DNA from 3 places in the Nostoc sp. DSM 114159 genome. Region 3 is predicted to be linked to each of the others. Evidence: predicted binding sites of a transcription regulator. Region 3 holds the regulator's gene; each other region holds the start of a gene.

What was found. Region 3 encodes NtcA, which controls nitrogen genes in cyanobacteria. Its sites were predicted from a motif close to TNTGTANNNNNNNNTACANA; they were not measured.
Region 1: glnA (type I glutamate--ammonia ligase) is a predicted target of NtcA. The motif match lies at 1,271-1,290, and genes of this name have one in related genera.
Region 2: ACR5KR_RS32515 (DUF3120 domain-containing protein) is a predicted target of NtcA. The motif match lies at 1,261-1,280, and genes of this name have one in related genera.

Annotation. Positions count from the first base shown of each region.
Region 1 is NZ_JBPFEH010000001.1:3,607,881-3,612,214, forward strand. It holds gene glnA (type I glutamate--ammonia ligase) at 1-1,148, opposite strand, end outside; gene apcB (allophycocyanin subunit beta) at 1,506-2,015, shown strand; gene ACR5KR_RS14830 (hypothetical protein) at 2,019-2,156, opposite strand; gene ACR5KR_RS14835 (ribbon-helix-helix domain-containing protein) at 2,380-2,634, shown strand; gene ACR5KR_RS14840 (DUF29 family protein) at 2,710-3,144, shown strand; gene ACR5KR_RS14845 (TlyA family RNA methyltransferase) at 3,145-3,963, shown strand; gene ACR5KR_RS14850 (Calvin cycle protein CP12) at 3,960-4,217, opposite strand.
Region 2 is NZ_JBPFEH010000001.1:7,729,829-7,734,162, forward strand. It holds gene ACR5KR_RS32510 (undecaprenyl-diphosphate phosphatase) at 22-846, opposite strand; gene ACR5KR_RS32515 (DUF3120 domain-containing protein) at 1,283-2,062, shown strand; gene ACR5KR_RS32520 (hypothetical protein) at 2,169-2,345, opposite strand; gene psbU (photosystem II complex extrinsic protein PsbU) at 2,603-3,031, shown strand; gene nadB (L-aspartate oxidase) at 3,233-4,334, shown strand, end outside.
Region 3 is NZ_JBPFEH010000001.1:6,124,598-6,128,931, reverse strand. It holds gene fabI (enoyl-ACP reductase FabI) at 1-291, opposite strand, end outside; gene ntcA (global nitrogen regulator NtcA) at 671-1,342, shown strand; gene ACR5KR_RS25865 (DUF3084 domain-containing protein) at 1,511-3,001, shown strand; gene ACR5KR_RS25860 (resolvase) at 3,145-3,579, shown strand; gene ACR5KR_RS25855 (DUF3146 family protein) at 3,657-3,920, opposite strand.

The DNA of each region.
Region 1 (4,334 bases), 2.5 Mb from region 3:
CCAGCACAAAGCATTGCAGCAAATGCCAAATAGGGGTTAGAAGTAGCATCTGGACAACGGAATTCCAAACGTTTGGCTTTGGGGTTAGTACCAGATAGAGGAATACGGATAGAAGCGGAACGGTTCCCTTGGGAGTAAGCCAAGTTAACAGGAGCTTCATAACCAGGTACTAGGCGCTTGTATGAGTTGGTGCTAGGGTTGGTGATTGCCAACAGCGCTGGTGCGTGTTTGAGAAGACCACCAATGTAGTACAAGCCCATTTCGCTCAAACCAGCATACTTATCACCTGCAAACAGAGGTTGGCCATCTTTCCAGATGGATTGGTGACAGTGCATTCCCGAACCGTTATCGCCAAAAATTGGTTTTGGCATGAAGGTAACGGTTTTGCCGTATTTCTTGGCAACGTTCTTGATGACATATTTGTAAATCATCAACCAGTCAGCCGCTTCGATCAACTTACCGAAACGAAAACCTAGTTCGCACTGACCACCAGTAGCAACTTCGTGGTGATGTTTTTCAATGGGCACACCTAATTGTGCCATTGTCAACAGCATCTCTGTACGGATATCTTGAAAAGAATCCGTTGGTGAAACTGGGAAGTAACCTTCTTTGAAGCGTGGTTTGTAACCCAAGTTGGGTTTGTTATCTGTACCAGCTTTACCGGAATTCCAAGCACCTTCTTCGGAGTCTAAGAAGTAGTAGCCTTCGTTGGCGGTTTGGGCAAATCTAGCATTGTCAAAGATAAAGAACTCAGCTTCAGGGCCAAAGAAAGCTGTGTCACCAAGACCAGTGGAAACCAGGTAATCTATTGCTTTTTGGGCAATAACCCGTGGGCAACGGTTGTACCATTCTCCCGTGCGGGGTTCTTTAATACTACAAATTATACTTAGCGTTGGCACTTCCATGAAGGGGTCGATCCAAGCAGTGTTGGGGTCGAGTACCATCGTCATGTCCGATTCGTTGATCGCTTTCCAACCTCGGATGCTGGAACCGTCAAACGGTACGCCATCAGTGAATGCAGTCTCATCGATTTGGTTTTGGTACAGTGTGAGGTGCTGCCAAGTCCCTACTGTATCGATGAATTTGAGATCGATCAGCTGAATTTTTTGGTCTTGGATCAATTTCAAGACTTCTTGTGGTGTTGTCATTGTTACTCCTTCTCTACCAATTTCCTAAAGTAAACCAGAATATTACATTGCATCCTAACCCTGCCGATCTCAATCAGGCCGTGACACACCAGAAATATCTTAAATACTAGACATTAGCTGATTTTGTAGCTTGTACTACAGATATCTGGATTATCAGGTTATATTAACCTTTCGGCGATCATCTGTACAAAACTGGAAAGTTCATCATATAGGGGTCAACTTTGGCATAGAATCCATAGATAGTGGATAGATTGTTTTTGTGCCGAATCTATTTTTAATAGCACAAAACTTTACTGGTGCATAAGTGCAGCCAAATAAATATCAAACCATAAATAGCAATGATTGGGAGAAGAAGGAATGCGCGATGCGGTAACAAGTTTAATTAAGAATTATGACCTAGCTGGTCGATATTTTGACCGGAATGCGATCGATAGCCTGAAGTCTTACTTTGATAGTGGTACAGCAAGAGTACAAGCAGCGGCGGCGATAAATTCTAATGCGGCTGGACTTGTCAAGCAAGCTGGTTTACAGTTATTTGAAGAACTGCCAGAATTGATTCGCCCTGGTGGAAATGCTTATACAACTCGTCGTTATGCAGCTTGTCTGCGCGATATGGACTACTATCTGCGCTACGCCACTTATGCGCTGGTTGCTGGGAACACCAATGTGTTGGATGAACGAGTGCTGCAAGGGCTGCGGGAAACTTACAATTCTTTAGGAGTACCTATTGGGCCTACGGTTCGCGGTATCCAGATTCTCAAGGATCTAATTAAGGAGCAAGTAGCAGCAGCAGGTGTGGTTAACAGTGCTTTTGTAGATGAACCATTCGATCACATTACACGTGAGTTGAGCGAGATAGATATTTAGATTTTAAGTGGGCCAGGTGTCTACCTCGACATAAACATAAATAGCGATCGCACTTTGGTTTAATGGAGCGATCGCTTTTTTGTGAATACCAACTATTGATGGATTCTCTTTCTGGGGATGCTTGATAGTCAGTTTGGACATCTGTTAACTTTTGTAATTGTGTCATCATTGTATTTATCTCCCTATATGGGGGTTTACGAAGCGATCGCTTTTCCGTGCTGGGGGCGATCGCTATTTTTTTGCAGATTCTGTAGTTAAAACCTGCGTCGGTTTTACAGAGATAATATCATTAGTGCTGCACCTGGATGCACTTATTTGGTAAAATTTTGGCAGCACAGTGAGGCACTATATAGGGGGTGTAAGTATGGAAATATTTGAAATGCCGTCGAGATGGAGATTAACAGTAAACCTGACAGAAGAAACACTAAAAGGACTGGAGGAATGGGCAAAAACTCAAAAACGTACTACCAGTAATCTAGCCGCAGCAATACTTACGAGGGCATTGGAGGCTTATGAACAAGGAGTTTACACTGACCCTGCTGCTACTCTTCCTAACTTTCAACAGCAGGATACAAATAGCGACACTTCCTCGTCTAATTCTGAAGATCGGCAGGATTAGTCAGCTAATTCTTAAGAGCATAGGAATAAACGTCATAAGCCACAATAGAAGTTGCCGATGTTTGAGGCGCTGATGATGGAAGAATTATTAACCCTGAAAGACTTACTTGTTAAAGGCGATGTTCAAGGAGCATTGATTATAGTTGAAGAATTAACGGAAATGAGCCGAAATGACATCATCAAGACGATTCGTAGCGATGCAGTGATTCTGTTGTTGCATCTGATTAAACAACAAGCTGAAAATCGCACGACTCGCTCTTGGGAAGTCTCAATTCGGAATTCGGTTCGGGAAATTCAACGAGAAAATAAGCAGCCCAAAGCTGGGGGCTATTATCTCACCCCAGAAGAATTGTTAGAAATTTTAGCAGAAGCCTATTTAAATGCCATTGATGAGGCTTCCTTGGAAGTAGAAGAAGCTCGTTATGAAGTCCAAGAATTAGAAAAGCTGGTTAACCAAAAACAAATTATCAATAGTGCTTTGGCTTTAATTTTACCAGGAGAGTCTAATTAATTGGCGAAACAGCGACTCGACACACTATTAGTAGAGTTAAATTTATGTTCTTCTCGTGCCTTAGCACAACGGCTAATTCAGGCGGGGGAAGTTACTGTTAATCAGCAGTTAGTTGATAAACCTGGAACAGAAGTTGATATTGCAGCTCAAATAAATATTAAAAAGCGATCGCCTTTTGTTTCTAGAGGCGGTGAAAAACTCTCCAAAGCTTTGTCAGTATTTGCCATTCCCGTAGCAGAGCGCATTTGTTTAGATGGTGGGATTTCTACTGGTGGTTTTACTGATTGTCTCTTGCAAGCTGGAGCAAAACAAGTTTACGGTATTGATGTCGGTTACGGACAAGTTGACTGGCGGTTGCGGAACGATCCGCGAGTGATTTTGCGGGAACGCACCAATTTACGGCAACTACGACCGGATGAGTTATATGGTGAAAATGACCCGATTCCTGATTTGGCGGTGGTTGATGTATCGTTTATTTCTTTAAATAAGATTCTGCCTGCTTTGTGGCAACTAACTCAAGCTAATCGTGAAGCTGTGTTGTTAGTCAAGCCACAGTTTGAAGTCGGCAGATCCCGTGTGGGTAAAAAAGGTGTTGTGCGCGATCCAAACGACCAAGCTGATGCCATTTTCCAGGTTTTGCAAGCTGCTCACGAATTAGGATGGAAATACAAAGGCTTAACTTGGTCGCCGATCATTGGGCCTGCTGGGAATATCGAATATCTGTTGTGGTTGGCAATGGAAAGTGAAACACCACCACTTGATTTAGAGGCAATTAAGCAAATAACGCAATCAGCAACAACTGATTTACGGAAGAATTAAAGGTCGTAGATTAGACATTCTACGGAATCTGGATGGCGATCGCAGTAATTTTCCAAAGAGGTTTTTTTGGATTTTGCTTGGTGTTGATGAGATTTTTCGGCTTGCAATTCTTCTACAATGTCCCACGCTACAGCACAACCAGCAGAATTGCTGCCATCTAGATCGCAAGTTGTCCGGGCTTCAGTAATGGCATTAGTAATGGCTTCTTCTAGAGTTTCTGCCCCAGCAATTTCAATTTTTAGGGTAGTTGTCATGATACTTTCACCTTTAATTTACAGACAGAGTTATTAGCTGCAAGCTTTTAATGACCTCAGTCAGCTCACATTTCTAGTTTAGATACGCTTCCCACAAAAAGTAGTGGTAAACACCGC
Region 2 (4,334 bases), 1.6 Mb from region 3:
ATGACTAATGACTAATGAATATTATCCTTTCCAACCTGCTGCGATCGCTAGTAAGATCGCACTACCAAATGCTAATCTATACCATACGAAAATCAAAGTGTTTTTGGTTGCTAAGTATTTGATCAAAAATGCAATTGATAGGTAGGAAAAAATCAAGGTTGAAATAATTCCTACAATTAACAGTGCAACAATGTTATCTGGCAGCTGGTGAGCTTGAAACAACTTGAATATTTTCAAGCTTTTGTACAGCGTCGCAATGGTAAGAGTTGGAAACCCTAACAAAAATGAGAATTTTGCTGCTGTAGCGCGTTCTAATCCTAAAAATAAGGCAGTTGTCAACGTCGAACCAGAACGAGAAACGCCCGGAATCAAGGCGAGTGTTTGTCCCAATCCAACCAAAATACCATCCTGAATCTGCAATGACTCAAAACCGCGCTTACGAGTGCCAATTTTTTCTGCTAGAGCTAGTACAAGTGCCATAATAATTGACATAATGCCAATAATCAATGCACTTTCAGGTAAAATATCTTTCAAAAGAAAGCCGAAAATTAAAGCCGGCAGTGTTCCGACTACAATACCGACAAGAATCTTCCATTCTTCGCGTTGCCAGTCTTTGGCTTTTAGTGCTTCGATTCCACCTTTGGTAATACTATAAATCAGCGACCAAAAATACCCCACAATTGCGATAACGCTGCCAAATTGAATTGCGTCAACAAAATCTTTAGAACCTAGTTCTTTCCAACCAAATATCTTGGTAAAAATCAGAAGATGTGCAGTACTGCTGATTGGCAAAAACTCTGTAATCCCTTGAACAATACCTAAAATAAAAGCTTGAATAAACTCCATATACAATTAATACCTTTTTCGTGTGATAGAGATCGTGATGAACATTGTTTAGCTGATGATGTTGCTTTATATACTCTCTATTGCACCTAATCTTGTAGAAAACTCAATTTTACCGATCGAAAACATCATCGAAGACGCTGACTATGTTCTTACACCCACCTCAATAAGTCAACGCAATTTGAAAAATTCATCAAATTTTAATATTTAACAGACTCATAGCAGCTGACTTTTCACCTCTCGTAGTTCCTTGTAAATAAGGGACTACAGAAGAGTTCTGTACATAGTGGAACTTGAATGGATTCGCCTGACGCAGAATGTTTTGTTTGGTTTGCACCAGCGCTTGTGGAAATTCCAGTATAATTACAATGCCCCAGGGGGGGATTTGAAAATGTGATATCTTAAGTAAAATAAAGTTTAGTAACAAATATTAAAAACTTTGATTAATAATACATTGTCTTCCTACAGCGTTTCTACTCCTTCTATTGATACTGAGTTGGATTTAGCTGAGACCGCGCAAAATGGTATCAGACAATTGGAATCTACACTTTCCCTTTCTCCCTCTTTACCCTTATCTACTTCTACCCGACAAACTTGGTTAGTGTTTGCAGCAGCGGTGTTTTTGGTAACAGTGCCAGTATTTATAGAAGCGCCTATCGTGCGATCGCTACCAAGTCTGAGTTTAGCGCTGACAGGATTTTGGGTGTGGCTCAGTTTTGCCTTAATGTCACGTCCTGCAACTTACGTCTGGGGCGATTTGCTCTTGGGGTTTAGCTGGAGTTGGTTAGCAGGAGCGATTTACTGGGGTTGGTTACGTTGGGAACCTTTATGGCATCTGCCGGTGGAATTTATCGGTTTACCGTTTGCTTGCTGGTGTCTGGCGAAGAATTGGGGCAAGGTAGGTAACTGGTTTTATTTAGGTTCTTTACTCGGTACAGTTTTAACAGATGTATATTTTTATATAGTAGATTTGATGCTCTATTGGCGGCAAATCATGAGAGTAGATGCAGATGTAGTACCGCAAATCTTACAAAATGCTCTCATACAAGTACAAGCACCTTGGGGACAAACTTGGGCGATAATTCTCGCCGTAGTGCTATTAACGGTAGGAATTTCAGCTTTAGGTCGAAATCAAAGACACTGGTATGCCTTTAGTGGCGCAGTTTTAAGCACAATTTTGGTAGACAGCTTATTTTTGTTAGCTGCGATCGCAGCGTAAACAAGGCAAGTGACACTTATCTTCCAATAAGCGTGTGGGCTTCTCTGACTGAAACTTTTCCCAGCCCAATCTACGGCACATCAAAAATGATGCTGTAGATGATTAATTAGTTAAGAAATATTACATAAAAATCGCTCGGCATCAAGTCTTTTTTGGCAAGGTTTTCGATCTGAGAAATCGTGCAGTTTTGTGTCTGCTTTAGAGGTAGAATCAGCCACTCCGAAAAGATTTCGTCCAGCAGAGAATGCTGCTGGAATCGTCGATGTAAGGCTATTGCAGCCATGCAGGCACTCTTTCCACGATGAAAATTTGTGGCGAAAGTATAGTCAAACCCAGTAACGGTAAATATTGTGGATATTAATACGCTGTATATTAGTTTCTGATGACTGCTGTGTTGACTAAGCTATCAGCTTTTGTCCTTTGTCCTTTGTCAGTTGTCCTTTGTCCCTGACCAATGACCAATGACCAATGACTAATGACTAATAACTGTTGTTAGCTTAAAACTTTTATTTCTGTTTGATGGAAAGAGGTAGAAAAATCGTGAAAGGATTGGCGCGTTTATTAACAGTGTTTAGCTTGTTACTTAGTTGCTGGGGATGGTTGGGAACAACTCAGATAGCCCAAGCTGCTAATTTCAACAGCTTTGCTTTTCCCCAAGTCCCAGTTCTGGCAATTGAGCGGCAAAATAGCGCAGACAGGAAGCTAGCAACGGAATTTGGTAAAAAAATTGATTTAAATAATACCAACGTCCGAGCTTTTCAACAATATCCAGGCCTTTATCCCACCCTTGCGAAGCTGATCATCAAAAATGCTCCCTACCAGAGCGTAGATGATGTATTGAATATTGGAGGATTGAGCGATCGCCAAAAACAAACCCTGCAAGCTAACTTCGATCACTTCACCGTGACAGAACCAGAATCTGCCTTCATCGAGGGAGACGATCGGTTTAACAACGGCATCTACAGATAACTGTACATTGCAGTTAATGTAGCAAATAGCAGCCCACTCCTGATTCTAGGGAGTGGCAGATGATATGAGTTATGAGTTATGAGTTAGGAGTTATGAGTTATGAGTTATGAGTTATGAGTTAAAAATTCAAAACTCCTCACTTCTAACTCCTCACTTCTAACTCCTCACTCTTAACTTCTAACTCCTAACTTCTCCATTACCTTGTCTCAGATAGATATTCCTAGCCAATTTGATGTCTTAGTAGTCGGCGCTGGTGCCGCTGGATTATACACAGCCCTGTGTCTGCCAGAATCCTTGCGAGTCGGTTTGATTACCAAAGAAACCGTTGCATTATCCGCCAGTGATTGGGCACAAGGTGGCATTGCCGCAGCGATCGCCCCAGAAGATTCTCCCACGCTGCACATTGAAGATACGATCCAGGCGGGTGCAGGTTTATGCGATCGCACCGCTGTCGAATTTCTCGCCGAACATGCCCCTAGCTGTATTCAATCCTTAGTTAACTTGGGGGTAGCTTTTGACCGTCATGGTCAAGCCTTAGCTTTAACTTTGGAAGCCGCCCATTCTCGCCGCCGTGTTCTCCACGCTGCTGACACTACAGGCAGGGAAGTTACTACTACCCTCACCGCTCAAGTATTACGTCGCCAAAATATTCAAGTTATTCAGCAAGCTTTGGCTTTGAGTTTGTGGATTGAAACCAAAACTGGTTGCTGTCAGGGAATTAGCCTGTTTTATCAAGGTAAAATCACCTGGATAAGAGCTGGTGCTGTGGTATTAGCAACCGGTGGCGGCGGTCAGGTATTTGCCCAAACCACTAACCCGGCAGTGAGTACGGGTGATGGGGTAGCGATCGCAGCTAGGGCTGGAGCTATCCTCCGCGATTTAGAATTTGTCCAATTTCACCCGACTGCTCTCACTAAACCTGGTGCCGATCGTTTCTTGATCAGCGAAGCTGTACGCGGTGAAGGGGCACATCTCATCGATCGTGAAGGGCGACGTTTTGCCTTTGACTACCACCCTGCGGGTGAACTTGCGCCTAGAGATGTGGTCAGTAGAGCAATTTTCAGCCATTTACAACGTACTGCCCTTGATTTAGCTACTGCTCATGTGTGGTTGGATATGCGCCCCATCCCCGCTGACAAAATTCGTCAGCGCTTTCCCAATATCATCAAAGTTTGTCAGCATTGGGGAGTTGATGTCTTCCACGAACCTATTCCTGTAGCGCCAGCTGCCCATTACTGGATGGGTGGAATTGTTGCGGATCTGATGAATCGCACAAATATCCCTGGTTTATACGCAGTGGGTG
Region 3 (4,334 bases):
AAAGGCCAGACAATGGATCAGGATATCTAGCTTTCCCCACTGTTCGCGGATTGTCTCAAAAGTAGATTTAATTTGGTCTTCATCTTGGACATTACAGGGAAGAAATAAGCTGGGGTTGAGAGGTTCTACCAATTCCGCAACTTTTTTCTCCATCTTGCCACGTTCATCCGGCAGGTAGGTAATACCCAGGTTTGCTCCGGCTTTGTGCAGTTGTTGGGCAATGCCCCAAGCGATCGAGCGGTTATTGGCAATACCTGTAACAAGGGCATTTTTTCCAGTCAGATTTAGCATATAAATTGTTAATGCGATCGATCATTAGGAGCATACTAGAATCTGAGGCACGTTTAGTCTTTGTTTTATACAGGATTGACAAAAATGAATATTGCTAAGGGTGTTTGCCGTGACAAAAATCTTGATTTTTTATAAAGATATTCTCAAGATATCTTTATTTGTTCTTCAAAAAACCTTTTAAATATAGTTATTGGAACTACTTATCAACAATTAGTAGCTGAAAGGATCAACAATTATGTATCATTATAAACAAAGAGTTATGAAGAGATTAGTTTGAGTATAGGAAAGTACAGAAAGGTTGACGGTGCTTTATTCATTTTTCGGGTGTATTCTTAGGTAATCAGTTTTTGTTTTTCCGGCATTGGGTAGGGGAAGGGAGATGATCGTGACACAAGATAAAGCCCTAGCAAATGTTTTTCGTCAGATGGCGACCGGGGCGTTTCCGCCAGTTGTGGAAACGTTTGAACGCAATAAAACGATCTTTTTTCCTGGCGATCCTGCCGAACGAGTTTATTTTCTTTTGAAAGGTGCTGTTAAACTTTCCAGGGTGTACGAGGCAGGAGAGGAAATAACGGTAGCGTTGCTGCGGGAAAATAGTGTTTTTGGTGTATTGTCATTGCTGACAGGAAATAAATCGGATCGGTTTTACCATGCGGTTGCATTTACTCCTGTAGAATTACTGTCGGCACCAATTGAACAGGTGGAGGTAGCACTTAAGGAAAATCCAGAATTATCAATGTTAATGCTGCGAGGTCTGTCTTCGCGCATTTTACAGACAGAGATGATGATTGAAACTCTTGCTCACCGAGATATGGGTTCTAGATTGGTGAGTTTTTTGTTAATTCTTTGTCGGGATTTTGGCGTTCCTTGTGCGGATGGGATCACAATTGATCTGAAGTTATCTCATCAAGCGATCGCAGAGGCAATTGGTTCAACTCGTGTTACCGTTACTAGGCTCCTGGGAGATTTGCGTGAGAAAAAAATGATTTCTATCCACAAAAAGAAGATTACTGTGCATAAACCTGTTACCTTAAGTAGGCAGTTCACATAAAAACAATTGGAGAAAGGGGAATCGGCGCGTGTTCTATTTTGAAAAATGACACTAATAGCTAGAGGTAAATCTAAAATTGAATAATTTCAGCTATTGCCAATTCCCACTTCTTTCCAGACAATGCTTAAAAGTAGTAGGCTGTATCTGGAAGGATTTCGGTAGCTAAAGATGACCACCGGATACATCCTCATCGCAGCAATTTTGATTCTGGGAGGCGTAATTGCCACCGTGGGCGATCGCATCGGCACACGAGTTGGCAAAGCCCGCCTCTCACTTTTTAAGCTTCGTCCGAAAAACACTGCTGTATTAGTAACAATTTTTACTGGTGGTTTGATTTCAGCATCAACTCTAGGGATTTTATTCGCTGCCGACGAAGGTTTGCGCAAAGGAGTCTTTGAGTTAGAAGATATTCAAACAGACCTCAGACAGAAGCGGGAACAGCTAAAAACCGCAGAAACGCAGAAAAGTCAGGTAGAGGGTGAGTTAAATCAAGCAAGAATTGCCCAAGCAAAGGCACAACAAGACTTGCAGGCAATTAATCAATCCTTGCAGGCGGCAAACGCCAAACAGAGGGAAACGCAAGCCCAGCTGAACCGCACCATTAGTCAACAAGCCCAAACCCAAACTCAACTCCAACGCACTCAAGGTCAGCTAGATCGAGTTGTAACTCAATATCAAAAAGCCATAGCTGAATTGCAAAGCGTTTACGACCAGAGAAAGGAACTACAGGCGGCAGTTGAACTGTTGAAGACAGAACGTCAAAGACTTTATGCAGAAGCGAAAAAAGCCATTGACGAAGCCAAAACAGCAATTGAAAAACGCGATCGCGAACTTGCTAACCGTCAAGAAGCCATAGAAGCGCGCGATCAAAAAATTGCTCAACTGGATCAACTAATTCAAAAACGTAATCTAGAAGTTGTAGCACGAGAGCAAGTGATTGCCAAACGGGAATCGCGCCTCAAAGAATTGGAAGCACAACAGGAGGAACTAGAACAGGAAGTTGCCAGACTGGAAAAATATTATCAGTCCTACCGCGACTTGCGTTTGGGTAAGCTGGCCTTAGTTCGCGGTCAAGTTCTGTCCGCTGCTGTAATTCGTGTTACTCAACCTGCCGCCGCTCGTCAAGCAGTGGTACAACTTTTACAAGAAGCCAATCGCAACGCCAACCTCGAACTAAGCGAACCTGGTGCAAATTCGGCAAATTTAGAGCTGTTGCGCGTGACCCAGGATAGAGTCGATCAATTAAGCAAGCAGATTGAGGATGGTAAAGAATACGTCGTGCGAATTTTCTCTGCTGGTAATTACGTCAGGGGAGAAAAGCAGATAGAATTTTTCGCGGATACAGCCCAGAATCAACTGGTTTTTTCGGGAGGCGCGGTGTTAGCCACGACTACTGCTGATTCCAAAACCATGACATCTTATCAGTTACAGCAGCGGCTAGAAATACTGATTTCTGCTTCCCAATTTCGTGCCCGTAATGCCGGAATTGTCGAAAATGTGCAAGTAGAGGGGACTTTTCTGCGCTTTGTCAGCCTACTAAGACAGTATAATCAACCCTTGGAGATCAAAGCGATCGCAGCAGAGGATACTTATACAGCCGGACCATTGAGAGTAAAATTGGTGGCGATAGTTGACGGAAAAATTATTTTTAGTACTTAAAAAATTATTTGCACACTGTTATTAGTAAGATTTAAACACATTGAACAGCAGTCAAAATAGTTGCTGTAGCTGCATTTTTTATCTAGCAGATACTATACGTAGCAAGATCCTTGTAAGGGTACATTTCTAATTTTTAATTAATTATGAATCTCCGTGAATTTTCACCAACGCAACCAGTCATCTTGGGGTTTGATCCAGGTCGAGATAAGTGTGGTTTAGCGGTGATGGGACTCGATCGGCAACTGTACGATCATCAAGTTGTGTTAGCAAAAGAGGCGATCGCTAGCATTGAGACACTGCGCCAAAGGTTTCCGATTTCTTTGATGGTCATGGGCGACCAAACTACAGCCAAACAGTGGAGACAGAGATTATATCAAGAATTAACAGAACCGTTGAGTATTATTTTAGTGGATGAGCGCTACACAACCTTAGAAGCACGCGATCGCTATTGGCAAATGTTCCCGCCCAAAGGGCTAATCAAGCTATTGCCACAGGGTCTACGACAGCCTCCAAGACCCATAGATGACATTGTTGCCATCCTCTTAATCGAAAGATACTTAAATCGCCTTACTGAATGAGCAGCCAGCCAATTTTAGATTTTTTCTTCAATCCAAAATCTAAAATCCAAAATCCAAAATTGAATAACTCTTAACTTTTAAAGTTCCGCCCGAATCGTAAAAGCATAGTCTCCTCCAGGCTCTAGCTGGTAATCTTGTTGCTCTAAGAATCGACCGAGAGGTTCTTTGATTAAGGCGCGACCTTGGGAAGGCTTGACGGCAAGTTCTCCCCGACGAAAATGCCACTGGAAATGCCACTCAAACTCACCCGCACTCACTTCACCCTCAAGGAAGCCGTGTTGCCAGGATTGACGGGTAATTCTGACATGGGCAATGGTTTCTGGCAGACGTTTTGCACTCACAATGCTTTATGTCAAGTGTGGAATAACAGCCGATAATGTAGGCTACTTATTTTATTTACCAAACATATCTCAATTAGACAAACTGACAAAGTGGGTATTTGTAGTTAACTGTCTGGCAAGTCAACAATGCTTGGTGAGGGCTGGGGAAAGGGGAAAGGGAAAAGGGTAAGGGATTTAAATCCTTTCCCCCTTTACCCCGCTTGCGTCACGAAAGCGAACTACTAGTACAGTACGGCGTCAATAAACCGCCCCTGACGCTCGGTCGCTCTTAGCGTCTCCTAGAGAAGCGTTAGCGAGTTTTACTTCGAGGGTCATAGTTCGTCATAGATATTGGAAAATAAATCAAACGAGAAATGCTAATTTTTTCGTTGCTTCTAGCGATCGCATTTCAACTACTGGTACATTTCAGAAATC